Regions from separate parts of the Pantoea alhagi genome, predicted to be linked through region 1. Evidence: predicted binding sites of a transcription regulator. Region 1 holds the regulator's gene; the other holds the start of a gene.
What was found. The regulator ArgR, encoded in region 1, controls arginine synthesis, uptake and breakdown. The targets are predictions, from matches to a motif close to ANTGAATAAAAATACANT.
Positions count from the first base shown of each region.

Region 2: the regulator ArgR is predicted to act here: its motif matches at 5,338-5,355, upstream of argC (N-acetyl-gamma-glutamyl-phosphate reductase).

Region 1 is NZ_CP019706.1:1,121,978-1,129,847, reverse strand. Features, by position in the region: gene aaeA (p-hydroxybenzoic acid efflux pump subunit AaeA) at 1-483, shown strand, start outside; gene aaeB (p-hydroxybenzoic acid efflux pump subunit AaeB) at 495-2,459, shown strand; gene B1H58_RS05235 (NAD-dependent succinate-semialdehyde dehydrogenase) at 2,591-4,042, shown strand; gene B1H58_RS05230 (barstar family protein) at 4,090-4,377, shown strand; gene yhcN (peroxide/acid stress response protein YhcN) at 4,531-4,800, opposite strand; gene yhcN (peroxide/acid stress response protein YhcN) at 4,921-5,184, opposite strand; gene argR (transcriptional regulator ArgR) at 5,694-6,164, opposite strand; gene mdh (malate dehydrogenase) at 6,606-7,541, shown strand; gene degS (outer membrane-stress sensor serine endopeptidase DegS) at 7,641-7,870, opposite strand, start outside.
Region 2 is NZ_CP019706.1:1,762,494-1,770,363, forward strand. Features, by position in the region: gene metF (methylenetetrahydrofolate reductase) at 272-1,174, shown strand; gene ppc (phosphoenolpyruvate carboxylase) at 1,248-3,899, opposite strand; gene argE (acetylornithine deacetylase) at 4,143-5,291, opposite strand; gene argC (N-acetyl-gamma-glutamyl-phosphate reductase) at 5,469-6,473, shown strand; gene argB (acetylglutamate kinase) at 6,487-7,263, shown strand; gene B1H58_RS08295 (argininosuccinate synthase) at 7,289-7,870, shown strand, end outside.

The DNA of each region.
Region 1 (7,870 bases):
GATCTGGAACGTACGGTTATCCGGGCGCCGGCTAATGGCTGGGTTACCAACCTCAATGTATTTACCGGTGAGTTTATTACGCGCGGCACAACTTCCGTGGCGCTGGTAAAACAGAACTCCTACTACGTGATGGCCTACATGGAAGAGACCAAGCTGGAAGGTGTTCGTCCCGGCTATCGTGCTGAGATCACACCGCTGGGCAGCGATCGCGTGCTGCGTGGTACGGTTGATTCGGTGGCTGCTGGCGTGACCAACAGCAGCAGCAGCGTCGACAGCAAAGGTATGGCTACCATCGATTCGAATCTGGAGTGGGTGCGTCTGGCGCAGCGCGTGCCGGTCAAGATCCGCCTCGATCGGCAGCAGGGTAACCTCTATCCTGCGGGCACTACTGCCACTATCGTTATCACCGGCGAGAAAGATCGCGAGCAGAAACCGGAAAATCCTCTGACCCGGCTGCTGCATCGCCTGCGTGAGTTCGGCTAAGCGAGGGCGTGATGCAACTCGAACGATTACGCTTTCCGGTTAAGCTGACTTTTGCCATTCTTACCGCGCTACTGATTGGCTTTCATTTTAATCTGGAAACGCCGCGCTGGGCGGTGATGACTGCCGGGATCGTCGCCGGCGGTACCGCCTTTGCCGCAGGCGGCGACCCTTACTCTGGCGCGCTGCGCCATCGCGGTATGCTGCGTATCATCGGCACCTTCCTGGGCTGTCTGGCGGCGTTGGTGATTATGATCGCCACCATTCGCGCGCCGGTGGTCATGATGCTGCTCTGCTGTATCTGGGCTGGGTTCTGCGTTTGGGTTTCCTCTTTGATGCGTGTAGAAAACTCCTATGCGCTGGGGCTGGCGGGTTACACCGCATTGATTATTGTGATCAGCGTGGATTTAACCGCTAGCACGCCGATGCTGGCTCCGCAGTTTGCGGTAGAACGCTGCAGTGAGATTATTATTGGCATCATCTCAGCAATTTTGGCGGATATGGTGTTCTCGCCGCGCTCGATCAAAAAGGTGATCGATAAAGAGATCGAAACTCTGCTGTTAGAGCAGTATCGCCTGCTGCAGCTCTGCGTGGCTCATGGCGATAAAGAAGAGGTGGATAAGGCGTGGGGCAACCTGGTGCGGCGCACCACGACCCTTAACGGCATGCGCAGCCAGCTGAATATGGAGTCGTCACGCTGGCAGCGGGCAAACCGCCGCCTGAAAGGGATACACACGCTTTCGCTGACATTGATTACGCAGGCAGCGGAAACGTTCCTGATCCAAAACTCGCGTCCTGAATTTATACCGCCGCAGTATCGTGTTCTGCTGGAAAAAGAGGTCAACAACCTTAGCGATCTGCACAAGCATCTGAAAAATCTGCGACGCGTGATAAGCGCATCCGGCAGTAAAAGCACGCCGATGACGCTGGTGAGCTGGACAGGCGCTGCGACGCAATATTTGATGCTGTTAAAGGGCGTACAAACCAATAGCAGCATGAGTCAGCAGGAAGAGGCTTTGCTGAACCATGAAGTGGAAGTGGTGCGCGCGCGCTCAGCGGAAACCCATCATGCGATGATTAACGGCATCCGTACTTTCGTTGCTACGGCGCTGGGGACGCTCTTCTGGCTCTATAGCGGCTGGACGTCCGGCAGCGGCTGTATGCTGATGCTGGCGGTGATTACCGCGCTGGCGATGCGTGCACCGAATCCGCTGATGATGGCGAAAGACTTTCTTTACGGGATGACGGTGGCGGTACCGCTGGGGGCGCTCTATTTTATGGTGATTATGCCCTCTACGCAGCAGAGTATGCTGCTGCTCTGTATCGCGCTCGGTACACTGGCGTTTGTCGCCGGTATCTTTATCCAGCGGCGTCAGTTGGGTACGCTCGGTGCATTTGTCGGCACGCTGAATATTCTGGTGCTGGATAATCCAATGACGTTCTCGGTAAATTCCTTCCTTGATAATGCGCTGGGCCAGGTTATCGGCTGTTTTGTGGCGCTGATGGTGATCCTGATTATTCGCGACAACTCACGCGCCCGCACCGGACGCACCTTGCTGAATCGGTTTATGTATGCAGCAGTATCGGCTCTGACGACCAATCAGGCGCGACGTAAAGAGAACCATCTGCCTGCGCTTTATCAACAGCTGTTTTTACTGTTGAATCTGTTCCCTGGCGATATTGATAAGTACCGTCTGGCACTGACTTTGATTATTGGTCATCAGCGTTTGCGGAATGCAGAGATCCCGGTGAATGCCGATCTCTCGGCGTTTCATAAGCAGCTGCGTTATACCGCTGACCGGGTGATCGCTTCACGTAGCGATGACAAGCGACGTTATTATTATCAAAAGCTACTGCGCGAGTTTGATACCTATCAGGAAAAGCTCCAGCTCTATCAGGCGCCGCTAAGCGTTACCGAGCCGGTTAAGCGCCTGGCCGATATGCTGAAAAAATATCAGAATACCCTGATCAATATTTAATCCTGCCGTCGGTGCCCTCAGGCACCGGCCTTTGCGCCCGTTTTCCCTGTTTTCCTGCCGTGCTGAAACCGAAGGCCCACGCTTTGCCAACTATACTTGGCACAACAGGACAGTGAAAACAGGAGCGTAAAATGACCCATTCCCTGCAAGATCATGAACTTTTCCAGACGGGCTGTCTGATTAACGGCCAGTGGCAAAACCTGAGCGAAACCTTTGAGGTGCTAAATCCGGCTACCGGCGAGGCGATCGCGCGCGTAGCTAAAGGCGGCAAGCGCGAAACCGAACAGGCGATCGCGGCAGCCGGGCAAGCTTTTCCCGCCTGGCGTGCCCTGGCCGCGAAACAGCGATCGGAGATTCTTTATCGCTGGTATCAGCTGATTATTGAGAATAAAAGCTGGCTCGGGCAGCTGATGACCGCTGAACAGGGCAAACCGCTGAAAGAGGCTGAAGGTGAAGTGGAGTATGCCGCCAGCTTTATTCAGTGGTTTGCCGAGCAGGCCAAACGCGTCAATGGCGAAATCATTCCACCGGCCAAAAGCGGCGCGCGCATTCTGGTCACCCGGGAACCGGTGGGCGTGGTAGCTGCCATTACGCCGTGGAATTTTCCAATGGCAATGCTGACGCGGAAGCTGGGCCCCGCGCTGGCAGCAGGCTGCACCGGCATTATCAAGCCTGCCAATAATACGCCGCTTTCCGCTTTTGCGTTGCTGGCGTTGGCGCAAAAGGCAGGCGTACCCGATGGCGTGCTGAACGGCGTTGCTGGTGATACCCATGCTATCAGCGATGCCATTATGGCCAGCGGCGCGGTGCGTAAAATTTCCTTTACCGGCTCCACTGCCGTAGGCAAAACCCTGATGCGTAACGCTGCAGAAACCATGAAAAAAATTTCTATGGAGCTGGGCGGCAACGCGCCTTATATCGTGTTTGAGGATGCGGATATTGAGGCTGCGGTTAAAGGGGCGATCGCCAATAAATTCCGTAATGCCGGCCAGGTTTGCGTTAGCGTGAATCGCTTTTTTATTCACGATGCGGTTTATGAGCGCTTTGTTGAGCGGCTGGCAGAGGAGGTTAACAAACTCAAGGTCGGCAACGGCATGGAGGAGGGCGTAGTGGTTGGCCCGTTAATCAATCATGCTGCGGTAGAAAAAGTTGAGGAGCATGTAAAAGATGCGCAGGCGAAGGGCGGACGTATCGTGACCGGCGGCGCACGGCATGCTTTAGGCGGTAATTTCTGGCAGCCCACGGTTATCGCCGAGGCCAGTGAAGAGATGAAGTTAGCGCATGAAGAGACTTTTGGCCCGGTAGCAGCCTGTTTTCGTTTTACTGATGAAGATGAGGTTATCCGTCGGGCAAACGCCACGGAATATGGCCTTGCAGCCTATTTTTATACGCAAAACCTGCAACGGATCTTTCGCGTATCTTCCGCGCTGGAAAGCGGCATGATCGGTATCAATGAGTGTGCAGTATCAACCGAACTGGCACCTTTCGGTGGCGTAAAAGAGTCCGGCCTGGGACGTGAAGGCTCGGTATTAGGTATGGAAGAGTATCTGGAAGTAAAAGCCCTGCATATTGGTGGCCTGTAAGCAGATTGGGCGCGTGGCGCCCAATATCCTGGTAAGGAGCAACCGGCATGAAGAAAGAGATTTTTGACTTTAATGAGATCGTCGATCAGGCGCACTTTTATCGCCAGTTTAGCGAACGCTTTGCGCTTAACGATCGGTTAATTGTTGATCTGGATTCATTATGGGACGCTGTTACGCAATCGCAACTGCCATTACCGGTAGAAATTGAGTTTATCCATTTAGGCGCCGGGCAAAAACGCCGCTATGGTGCGCTGATTTTGCTGTTCGATGAAGCAGAAGAGGAGCTGGAAGGTCAGCTTCGCTTTAATGTCCGTCAGACGCAAAAAAGCCAATAAAAAAGGCCCTAAACAGCAGGGCCAAGGGGTTCGTCAAACAGCTGACGAGGAATTATTTATAGCGCTTTATTCAATGTCACGTTCAGCCTGTCAGACCCGCTAATAATTCAGGTATTTTTACTGGATATCACGTTGAGGCCGTCGGCCCGGTAATTATTTGTAGATTTCAGCAGTCGCGTGATAGTTACCGTTGGTATAAGCCTCAACAACGCGATAGGCAGAAGCGCCTTCTTTATCTGCTTTCCGGGACAGATGCTGACGAATAGCTGTTGGGCTGGCATCAATACCGCTTACGGAAATGGTGCCGATGGGTTGCAGATTCTGGCTGGCGACGTCTTGCTGAGTAACCAGATCGGCTGCAGCTGCGCCGAATGAAAGGACGGAAGCCAGACCTAAAGCAGCAAAGGTAAATGTAGTTTTCATTTCTTACTCCTGAATATCGATGTTACGGCAGCCGGGATGGCTTGATAGCGATTATTATTTCTGAGGCTGCCTGAGTCGTTCATGCATTAAACCGGTATGCACCCGGCAGTCACATTGCGCTTATTTATACAGCTCAGCAGTAACGTGATAGTTGTCGTTGTTACGCGCTTCGATAATGCGATAAGCGCTGGCACCCTGACGCTCAGCTTTTGCCTGCAGCGCCTGATGAATATCCATCGGCGTACCTGCAATGCCGCTAATGCTTACCGTACCGATTGGCTGCAGATTCTGCGCCTGATCGGCGTTGATAGATTCTGCTGCAAAAGCACTGAATGAGAGAGTAGAAGCAAGTCCTACGGTTGCGATGATAGTTTTAATGTTCATTGATCTGTTCCTCGTCTTCTATTTTTGTCTTTGTTTGCTCTGTGATCCACATCACGAAAACAAGTATAGATCTAATCACGTATGAAATTAATATTCTGCTAATAATGTTTTGTTGTTACGCTTTAGCTAATGGCGCTTTTTTTATAACCAGAAGTTATATAGGGAGGTTATTTATTGTGCAGAATTGGTTATTTTTTAATTAAAACAGTGTTATAAGTGACTTTATCTATTTGTGCTTTGCCTTCTGGTCGAATCAGCCAGTAAAAATTCTCAGGCAGTCATATCTCCTGTATTGTTATGAGGAAGGCAGCACGATATGCGAATGTGTTGAGATGGCAGCCAATAAAACAAGGCGCTCTTATTCCATTTAACGCTGACAGTGACGTTTGAAACACAGAGAGGCAGAAAGCAAGAGAAGAACGGGTAGAGGATAATAAGCGCAGAACACAACCATGCCGAATTAACAGAAAAACAGGATCGCCTACTAAAAGCCAGCGATCCCGCTTTGCTTACAGTTCCTGTTCAAACAGATTCAGGATAGCTTCATAAAGTTGTTTCACGGTAAAGGCGCGCGCTGGCGTGATAAAAATGGTGTCGTCGCCTGCAATCGTACCAAGGATCCCTTCCGCTTTGCCTAATGAGTCCAACAGGCGGGCAATCAACTGTGCTGCGCCGGGACTGGTATGAATCACCACCAGCGCCTCGTTGTAATCAATATCCAGCACCAGGTTTTTAAGCGGAGAGGTTGTGGTGGGCACCCCCAGTTCGGCTGGCAGACAGTAAACCATTTCCATCTTCGCGTTACGGGTACGCACCGCACCAAACTTGGTCAGCATACGAGAGACTTTCGACTGGTTGATATTGTCGAAGCCTTCATCCTGCAGGGCTGTCACAATTTCACCCTGCGAGCTGAATTTTTCCTCTTTCAATAAAGCCTTGAATGCTTTAATCAGATCTTCTTGTTTCGATGGGTTACGCATAGGCTACCGATAATATAAAAATGCTGTGAAGCCCGTCCAGCAGGCAATACATTATTATGCATTTAAATGAATGTTTATGCAAATACGCTGCGGTGAACAGTGGCGTTACCGCGCAGTGGGCGCGCATTTTACCAGACTTTCGGCGCAGATAAAATTTACGCGAAGCGCATAGCTATGGCAGACGAAGTGAAGGGATTGTTATAAAATTGATGTTGTTCTGCTAAGCGCGGACGGTGTAAGGTATTGTTGATTAATTTATCTGTATCCGGTTACGCCCAGTGTCAGGCCTGTACGTAATGCGGTCATTTTCACCCGTTTCTGCTGGCTTTTATCGGCCAGGTAAAACGATGACAACGTCCTCGCTATTACTTCTCAGGTCGTCCAGCATAGTACCCCGCTGGATTCCGACATTTTTATGCTCACAATAATAAGGAGTTTAGGATGAAAGTTGCAGTTCTCGGTGCGGCTGGTGGTATCGGCCAGGCACTCGCACTTCTGCTGAAAACCCAGTTACCTGCGGGTTCAGAACTCTCTCTGTATGATATTGCTCCCGTAACGCCCGGTGTGGCCGTTGATTTAAGCCACATTCCTACGCCGGTTAAAATCAAAGGTTTCAGCGGTGAAGATGCAACGCCTGCGCTGCAGGGCGCCGATGTGGTATTGATCTCTGCCGGCGTGGCACGTAAGCCTGGTATGGATCGCTCCGATCTGTTTAATGTTAATGCCGGTATCGTACGCAATTTGATCGAGCAGGTGGCTAAAACCTCTCCTAAAGCGCTGATTGGTATCATTACCAATCCGGTAAACACTACCGTTGCCATTGCCGCAGAGGTGCTGAAAAAAGCCGGCGTTTACGATAAAAATCGTCTGTTCGGCGTGACTACGCTGGATATTATCCGCTCAAACACTTTTGTGGCAGAGCTGAAAGGCAAACAGCCGACCGAACTGAATGTACCGGTAGTGGGCGGACACTCCGGCGTCACCATTCTGCCGCTGCTTTCACAGGTGCCTGGCGTCTCTTTCAGCGAACAAGAAATAGCCGATCTGACCAAACGTATTCAGAACGCGGGTACGGAAGTGGTTGAGGCCAAGGCGGGCGGCGGATCCGCTACGCTGTCAATGGGACAGGCGGCTGCGCGCTTTGGTCTGTCACTGGTACGTGCGCTGCAGGGTGAAAGCAATGTGGTAGAGTGCGCCTATGTTGAGGGTGATGGTGAATATGCACGATTCTTCTCGCAGCCGCTGCTGCTGGGCAAAGAGGGCGTGGCCGAGTATCGTCCCATTGGCCAACTGAGCGACTTTGAGCAAAAAGCGCTGGAAGGCATGCTGGAGACACTGAAGAAAGATATTCAGCTGGGCGAAGAGTTCGTTAAGTAATATCACTGATGTTAAAAAGGGAGCCACAGGGCTCCCTTTTTTATTACGCAGCAGAAGACCGTTTTAAAAGGAGCCTTCGAACGTCTTGTTACGGCGTCGCTATTGCGCCGGATATTCCTGAATGGTGACTTTCAGCGTCAGTTTCCTGTCGTTACGAATAACCTGCACATCAATCACCGAACCGGGACGTATCTCGGCCACCTGATCCATGGTTTCCTGCGCAGAAACGGCGGGCTTGCCGTTAACGCTGGTAATCAGATCATTCACCTGAATACCGGCTTTGGCTGCCGGGCCTTCCGGCGCAACGTTATTCACTACAATTCCCTGAA
Region 2 (7,870 bases), 640 kb from region 1:
TGGAAGTAAATCGATTACATCACGGCAATAGACTGTTTATTAACAGGTTTCTAATAAAGAAAATTCCTGGTTTTCTCGCTTCTGCACCTATCTGAAGGATGTTGCTGTTTATTCATGTGCACCTGAAAGGAATTCAACGCCGTTGCACTGCTTTTTGATTGACAAATAGCCAGGCTGATAGCATCTTATGGAGTTATAGACGTCTAAACGTATAGATGTTTAGCGTGATGCTCACGCATCATCCACTAAGCGATTGATAAGGTAAGCGGATATGAGTTTCTTTCACGCCAACCAGCGCGAAGCGCTGAACCAGAGCCTGGCAGAACTGAACGGGCGGATTAATGTTTCATTTGAATTTTTTCCGCCGCGCACCAGTGAAATGGAAGAGACGCTGTGGAGTTCTATCGATCGGCTCAGTAGCCTGAAGCCAAAGTTCGTCTCCGTTACCTACGGCGCGAATTCAGGGGAACGCGATCGTACCCACTCTATCATCAAGGGCATCAAAGAGCGCACCGGACTGGAAGCGGCGCCGCATCTGACCTGCGTTGACGCCACCCGGGATGAGCTGCGTACTATCGCCCGGGACTACTGGGAAAATGGCATCCGCCATATTGTCGCGCTACGCGGAGATCTGCCGCCAGGCGGAGGCAAGCCAGAACTGTATGCGACCGATCTGGTGGCGCTGCTCAAAGAGGTCGGTGACTTTGATATCTCCGTCGCTGCCTATCCTGAAGTGCATCCGGAAGCGAAAAGCGCTCAGGCAGATCTGATTAACCTGAAACGTAAAATCGATGCGGGTGCTAACCGCGCCATTACGCAGTTTTTCTTTGATGTGGAAAGTTATCTGCGTTTTCGCGACCGCTGCGTAGCGACCGGCATTGATGTAGAGATCGTACCTGGCATTCTGCCGGTTTCTAACTTTAAACAGCTGCAGCGCTTTGCCGCCATGACCAACGTTCGCGTACCGGGCTGGATGAACAGCATGTTTGCCGGACTGGACGACGATCCGGAAACGCGCAAAATGGTGGGCGCCAATGTGGCGATGGACATGGTAAAAATTCTTAGCCGTGAAGGCGTTAAGGATTTCCACTTTTATACGCTGAACCGCGCTGAAATGAGCTACGCCATTTGCCATACGCTGGGCGTGCGCCCGGCAGCGCAGCTGGTTGCCTGATTAACTGATTAATCTAAAAAGAATGCCTGATGAGGCGCATCGCCAGATGGTGATGCGCCTTTTGCCGTGGCAATTAACCGGTGTTACGCATACCCGCTGCCACGCCAGCGATAGTGACCATCAGCGCCTGCTCAACGCGCGGATCCGGCTCTTCTCCTTTGGCGTCCTGCGCACGCGAGCGGTGCAGCAGTTCAGCCTGTAGAACGTTGAGCGGATCGGTATAGACGTTACGCAAAGCGATCGATTCTGCAATCCATGGTTCATCAGCCATCAGATGCGAATCGTTAGCGATAGTCAGCACCGCTTTGATATCCGCAGCGAGGCGATCGCGCAGCTGCTTGCCCAGCGGCCACAGAGAAGGATCTACCAGACGCTGATCGTAGTATTCCGCCAGCCACAGGTCGGCTTTCGAGAAAACCATTTCCAGCATGCCGAGACGGGTAGAGAAAAAAGGCCAGTGGTGGCACATCGCCTCCAGCTGATCCTGATGACCTTCATCCATTGCTTGCTGTAGTGCCGCCCCTGCGCCCAGCCAGGCGGGCAGCATCAGACGGTTTTGCGTCCAGGCGAAAATCCACGGAATGGCGCGCAGTGACTCAACGCCGCCGGTTGGGCGACGTTTGGCCGGACGCGATCCCAGCGGCAGTTTGCCTAATTCCAGTTCCGGCGTGGCAGAGCGGAAATAGGGCACAAAATCAGGGTTTTCACGCACGTAACCACGATAGATGGCGCAGGAAGTCTCAGAGAGCTGATTCATAATGTCGCACCATTCGCTTTTAGGCTCCGGTGGCGGCAGCAGATTAGCCTCAAGGATAGCGCTGGTATAAAGCGACAGGCTGGCCACCGCTACTTCCGGCAGACCATACTTAAAGCGGATCATTTCGCCCTGTTCGGTGACGCGCAGGCCGCCTTTCAGGCTACCCGGCGGCTGGGAGAGCAGAGCCGCCTGCGCCGGTGCGCCGCCGCGACCAATGGTGCCGCCGCGACCATGAAACAGCGTCAGGGCGATACCGGCTTTTTCACAGGTTTTAATCAACGCGTCCTGCGCCTGATATTGCGCCCAGGAGGCGGCCATCACGCCAGCATCTTTGGCTGAATCGGAATAACCGATCATGACCATCTGCTTGCCCTGAATAAAGCCGCGATACCAGTCGATGCTCAGCAGCTGCGACATGACATCGTTAGCATTATTCAGGTCATCCAGCGTTTCAAACAGCGGTGCGACCGGCAGCGCAAAAGGAATACCGGCTTCTTTCAGCAGCAGATGAACCGCAAGCACGTCGGAAGGCGTTTTCGCCATGGAAATAACATAGGCGGCAATCGAACCGCGTGGCGCTTCCGCCGCTACGCGGCAGGTTTCCAGCACTTCACGCGTCTCTTCGCCTGGCTCCCACTGACGCGGCAGCAACGGACGCTTTGAGTTCAGTTCACGGATCAAAAATGCCTGTTTATCCGCTTCAGACCAGCTCTCGTAATCACCAAGGCCGAGGTAACGCGTGACTTCTGCCAGCGCTTCGGTGTGGCGCGTGCTTTCCTGACGTAGATCGATACGTACCAGCGGAACGCCGAAACATTTTATCCGACGCAGCGTATCAAGCAGCTGTCCGTTGGCGATGATGCCCATGCCGCATGCCTGCAATGACTGATAACAGGCATAAAGCGGGTCCCATAGCTGATCGTTGGAAATCAGCAGACCTTCCGGACGCGGCAGGCGCTCGCCTTTCAGACGCCCCTCCAGATAGGCCTGGGTCGTCATCAACTGCGTCCGCAGGCGTTTTAAAACTTCGCGGTAGGGCTCCTGCGCCTGCGGATCGCCGCACAGTTCGCGCAGCTCTTCGGTGCATTCCGACATCGACAGCTCGGAAACCAGCACGCCGATATCCCGCAGGAAAAGATCGGTGGCTTTCCAGCGGCTCAATTGCAGAACATGACGGGTAATACTGGCAGTAACGTTGGGATTGCCATCGCGGTCGCCGCCCATCCATGAAGTAAACTGCACCGGTACAAAGTCTACCGGCAGCTTATAGCCGAAGGCCTCTTCGACCTGTTCGTTCAGCTCACGAAGAAAATTCGGCACGCCTTCCCACAGGCTGTTTTCCACTACCGCAAATCCCCATTTGGCTTCATCAACCGGAGAAGGGCGATATTTACGGATTTCATCGGTATGCCACGCCTGGGCTACCAACTGACGCAGGCGGCGCATAATCTGGTTGCGCTCATAGTCAGAGATATCATTATGATCGAGCTGTTTTAAACAGGTATTTACCTCAACCAGCTTATGAATCAGCGTGCGGCGTGTAATTTCGGTAGGATGGGCGGTGAGAACCAGCTCCAGCGAAAGCGATTCAATCGCCTCACGGATATCCGCTTCGTTCAGATCAGGCTGTTGCTTTAGCCGCTCGAACGCCTTTTTCATCAGTTCAGCATGACTGGCGCCTTCACCGTTGGGTGAAATGGTCTGATATTGTTCAGCCACGTTAGTCAGATTAAGGAACTGGCTGAAAGCGCGTGCTACCGGCAATAGTTCATCATTAGAGAGGTTCTGCAGGGTAGTTAACAGTTCCTGCCGATGAGCGTCATTTCCCGCACGGGATGACTTGGAGAGTTTGCGGATGGTTTCCACCCGATCAAGGATGTTTTCTCCCAGCGCATCCTTAATAGTATCCCCGAGCAGTTTGCCGAGCATACTGACATTACTTCGCATTGCGGAATATTGTTCGTTCATATGACCCCTGACACCCTTCTTGTCTTTTAGTTTTTACCCTTGCGGGCATAACGCCGCCTTTTATCTAGCCATGTAACTTACCGTTCGTCAATTGCGTAAAACGTGCCGCGTAATGCAGGTAAATGCTGGTAATTTAAGAAATTTAACGATGACGGAGTGAGATAAGTTATTCTTATCAGCAAAGTTGAAACTTTTCAGGAGCAATTTACCGTTTTCGCAGTGAATTGCCCCGAATGATGCAAATCAGTGACAAAAATGGTTAACCATTTGCCCGATCAGCTCACGCGTCGGCTTGATAAATGCCATATCAATAAATTCATCTGGCTGATGTGCCTGATTAATCGATCCCGGCCCTAATACCAGCGTAGGACACAACTGCTGAATAAAAGGCGCTTCGGTACAGTAGTTCACGACTTCCGTTGGCGTACCAAGCAGCTTTTCCACTACCTGAACCAGCTGATGCTCACGCGGGCACTCGTAGCCCGGAATCGGCGGATGAAGTTCGGCCACTGTCAAACGGCCCGGCCAGCGCACGCTAACCGGTGCCAGCGCCTCATTTAACAGCTCGTCCAGATCGGTCAGCGTCAGTCCGGGCAGAGGGCGAATATCCATATGTAATTCACAGCAGGCGCAAATACGGTTCGCCGCATCGCCGCCGTGAATATGACCAAAATTCATTGTGGGATAAGGAATGGCGAAGCCATCATGGTGATAGCGCTCTTTGAGCGTATTACGCAATTGCATCAGATGGCCGATTGACTCATGCATCAGCTCAATCGCGTTAACGCCGCGAGCAGGATCGCTGGAATGGCCCGATTGCCCCTCTATGCGAATCACATTGGATAGGTGGCCTTTGTGCGCCCGCACCGGTTTTAACGAGGTCGGTTCGCCGATAATCGCGCAATCGGGGCGTAGCCTGGTGGATTCAGCAAAGTATTTAGCGCCGGCCATTGTGGTTTCTTCATCCGCCGTAGCGAGAATATAGAGCGGCTTCTGAAACGTATTGATATCGGCGTCACGAAGCGTATCAAGAATAAAGGCGAAAAAACCTTTCATATCCGCCGTGCCGAGGCCGTACAGCTTGTTGTCATGCTCTGTCAGCGTAAAAGGATCGCGCGTCCAGCGTCCGTCATCAAAGGGGACCGTATCGGTATGGCCAGCCAGTAACAGGCCGCCTGTGCCTTCACCGCTTCTGGCCAGCATATTGAATTTATGCCGCGTGCCCGGCACCGGCTGGACTTCCACGCTGAAGCCTAAATCACGAAACCAGCCGGCCAGCAGAGTGATTAAACTTTCATTGCTCTGATCAAGCGCGCTATCGGTAGCGCTGATGGACGGTGTGGCTATCAGCTGGCGGTAAAGTTCGATAAAAGGCGGTAATTTTGTCTTCACTGTTGACGGTCCTTGAGTTAGGATGTATCAATATTCATGCATTAATAGTGAATAAAAATACAATAACGTTCGCGGGATGGGAAATGAATTTACCCGCTGACTGACGTTAAACTTCATGGGCGCGCGGCGACACGGCTGCACACCGGATCTGAATGACTGTAAAAGGTATACAGCCTGATGTTGAATACGCTGATTGTAGGTGCCAGTGGCTATGCTGGCGTTGAGCTGGCGACCTTCCTGAATCGTCATCCCCATATGAACATAACCGCTTTAGCGGTTTCAGCGCAAAGTCCGGATGCCGGAAAGCGTCTTTCCGATCTGCACCCGCAGCTAAAAGGGATCCTTGATCTGCCGCTGGAACCGTTGAGCGATGTGTCAGTGTGGGCTGACAAGGTGGATGTCGTGTTCCTCGCCACCGCTCATGAAGTCAGTCACGATCTGGCCCCGCAATTTTTGGCGGCAGGCTGTGTGGTGTTTGACCTCTCCGGTGCTTTCCGCGTAAACGATGGTGACTTTTATACACGCTATTATGGCTTTACTCATCAGCACGCAGCGTGGCTGGAGAAAGCGGTTTATGGCCTGGCTGAATGGCAGCATGACGCGATCAAAGAAGCGCAACTGATTGCCGTGCCTGGCTGCTATCCCACTGCGTCGCAGCTGGCGCTTAAGCCATTAATTGAAGCAGGACTGCTGAATGACGCGCAGTGGCCGGTAATCAATGCCACCAGCGGCGTAAGCGGCGCTGGACGTAAAGCCAGCCTCAATAACAGCTTTTGTGAGGTCAGTCTGCAACCTTACGGCATCTTTAATCATCGGCATCATCCCGAAATCGTCGCGCACCTTGGCGTGCCGGTTATTTTTACGCCGCATCTCGGCAATTTCCCTCGCGGCATTCTTGCCACTATTACCTGTCGCCTGCAGCCGGGCGTCAGTCGCGAGGATATTGCCGAGGCTTTCCATAACGCCTATCAGGATAAGCCGCTGGTGCGTATCTATGAGCAGGGCGTGCCGGCGTTGAAATCTGTAGTGGGCCTGCCGTTCTGTGATATTGGCTTTGCCGTACAGGATGAGCATCTGATTGTGGTGGCGGCGGAAGATAACCTGCTGAAGGGCGCAGCCTCGCAGGCGGTGCAGTGTCTCAATATTCGTTTCGGTTTCCCGGAAACCCAGTCACTTATTTAAGCGGATAAATACTATGACCACTCCATTAATTATCAAACTGGGCGGCGTGCTGCTGGATAGCGAAGAAGCGCTGGCGCGTCTGTTTACGGCGCTGGTGACTTATCGGGAGACGCATCAGCGTCCTCTGCTGATCGTTCACGGCGGCGGATGTCTGGTTGATGAACTGATGAAAAAGCTGGCGCTGCCGGTGCAAAAGAAAAATGGCCTGCGCGTTACGCCCGCCGATCAGATCGACATTATCACCGGCGCGCTGGCGGGAACCGCTAATAAAACCCTGCTGGCCTGGGCAAAGAAGCATCATATTCAGGCGGTTGGACTTTGCCTGGGCGATGGCGGCATGGCGAATGTTGCTCAATTCGATGATGAGCTGGGCCATGTTGGTAACGCCTTGCCAGGCTCGCCGGCGTTGCTGAACACGCTGTTGCAGGCAGGTTATATGCCGGTTATCAGCTCAATTGGCATCACGGAAGAGGGTCAGTTGATGAACGTTAACGCCGATCAGGCGGCAACGGCGTTAGCGGCGACACTTGGCGCGGACCTGGTTTTGCTTTCAGACGTCAGCGGTATTCTGGATGGCAAAGGCCAGCGCATCCCTGAAATGACGGCGATGCAAGCGGAACAGCTGATCGCTCAGGGCATTATTACCGACGGCATGATTGTAAAAGTCCATGCGGCTCTGGATGCGGCACGTACGCTGGGGCGTCCGGTCGATATCGCCAGCTGGCGTCATGCTGAGCAATTGCCCTCTCTGTTTAACGGTGTGTCTATCGGCACCCGGATCCACGCATAAAGTAAAAATATTCAAGGATTAAGACATGCAAAATCAAGGCATCAAGAAAATCGTTTTAGCTTACTCCGGTGGTCTGGATACCTCTGCCATTATTCCGTGGCTGAAAGAGAATTACGGCTGTGAAGTGGTCGCTTTCGTCGCGGACATTGGTCAGGATCGCGAAGATTTAGTCGGCGTAGAGAAGAAAGCACTGCAGTCAGGTGCGTCAGAATGCCATGTTGCCGATCTGCGTGAAGAGTTTATCCGTGATTACGTTTACCCGGTGCTGCAAACCGGCGCGCTGTATGAAGGCAGCTATCTGCTGGGCACCTCTATGGCGCGTCCGATCATTGCCAAAGCGCAGGTTGAGCTGGCGTTAAAAGTAGGTGCTGATGCTTTATGCCATGGCGCAACCGGTAAAGGTAACGATCAGGTGCGTTTTGAAACCACCTACACCGCGCTGGCTCCGCAGCTGAAAGTGGTGGCACCGTGGCGTGAGTGGAACCTGCGCTCGCGTGAAGCGCTGCTGGACTACCTGAAAGAGCGTAATATCCCGACTACCGCCTCGCTGGAAAAAATCTACAGCCGTGATGAAAACGCCTGGCATATTTCTACCGAAGGCGGCGTG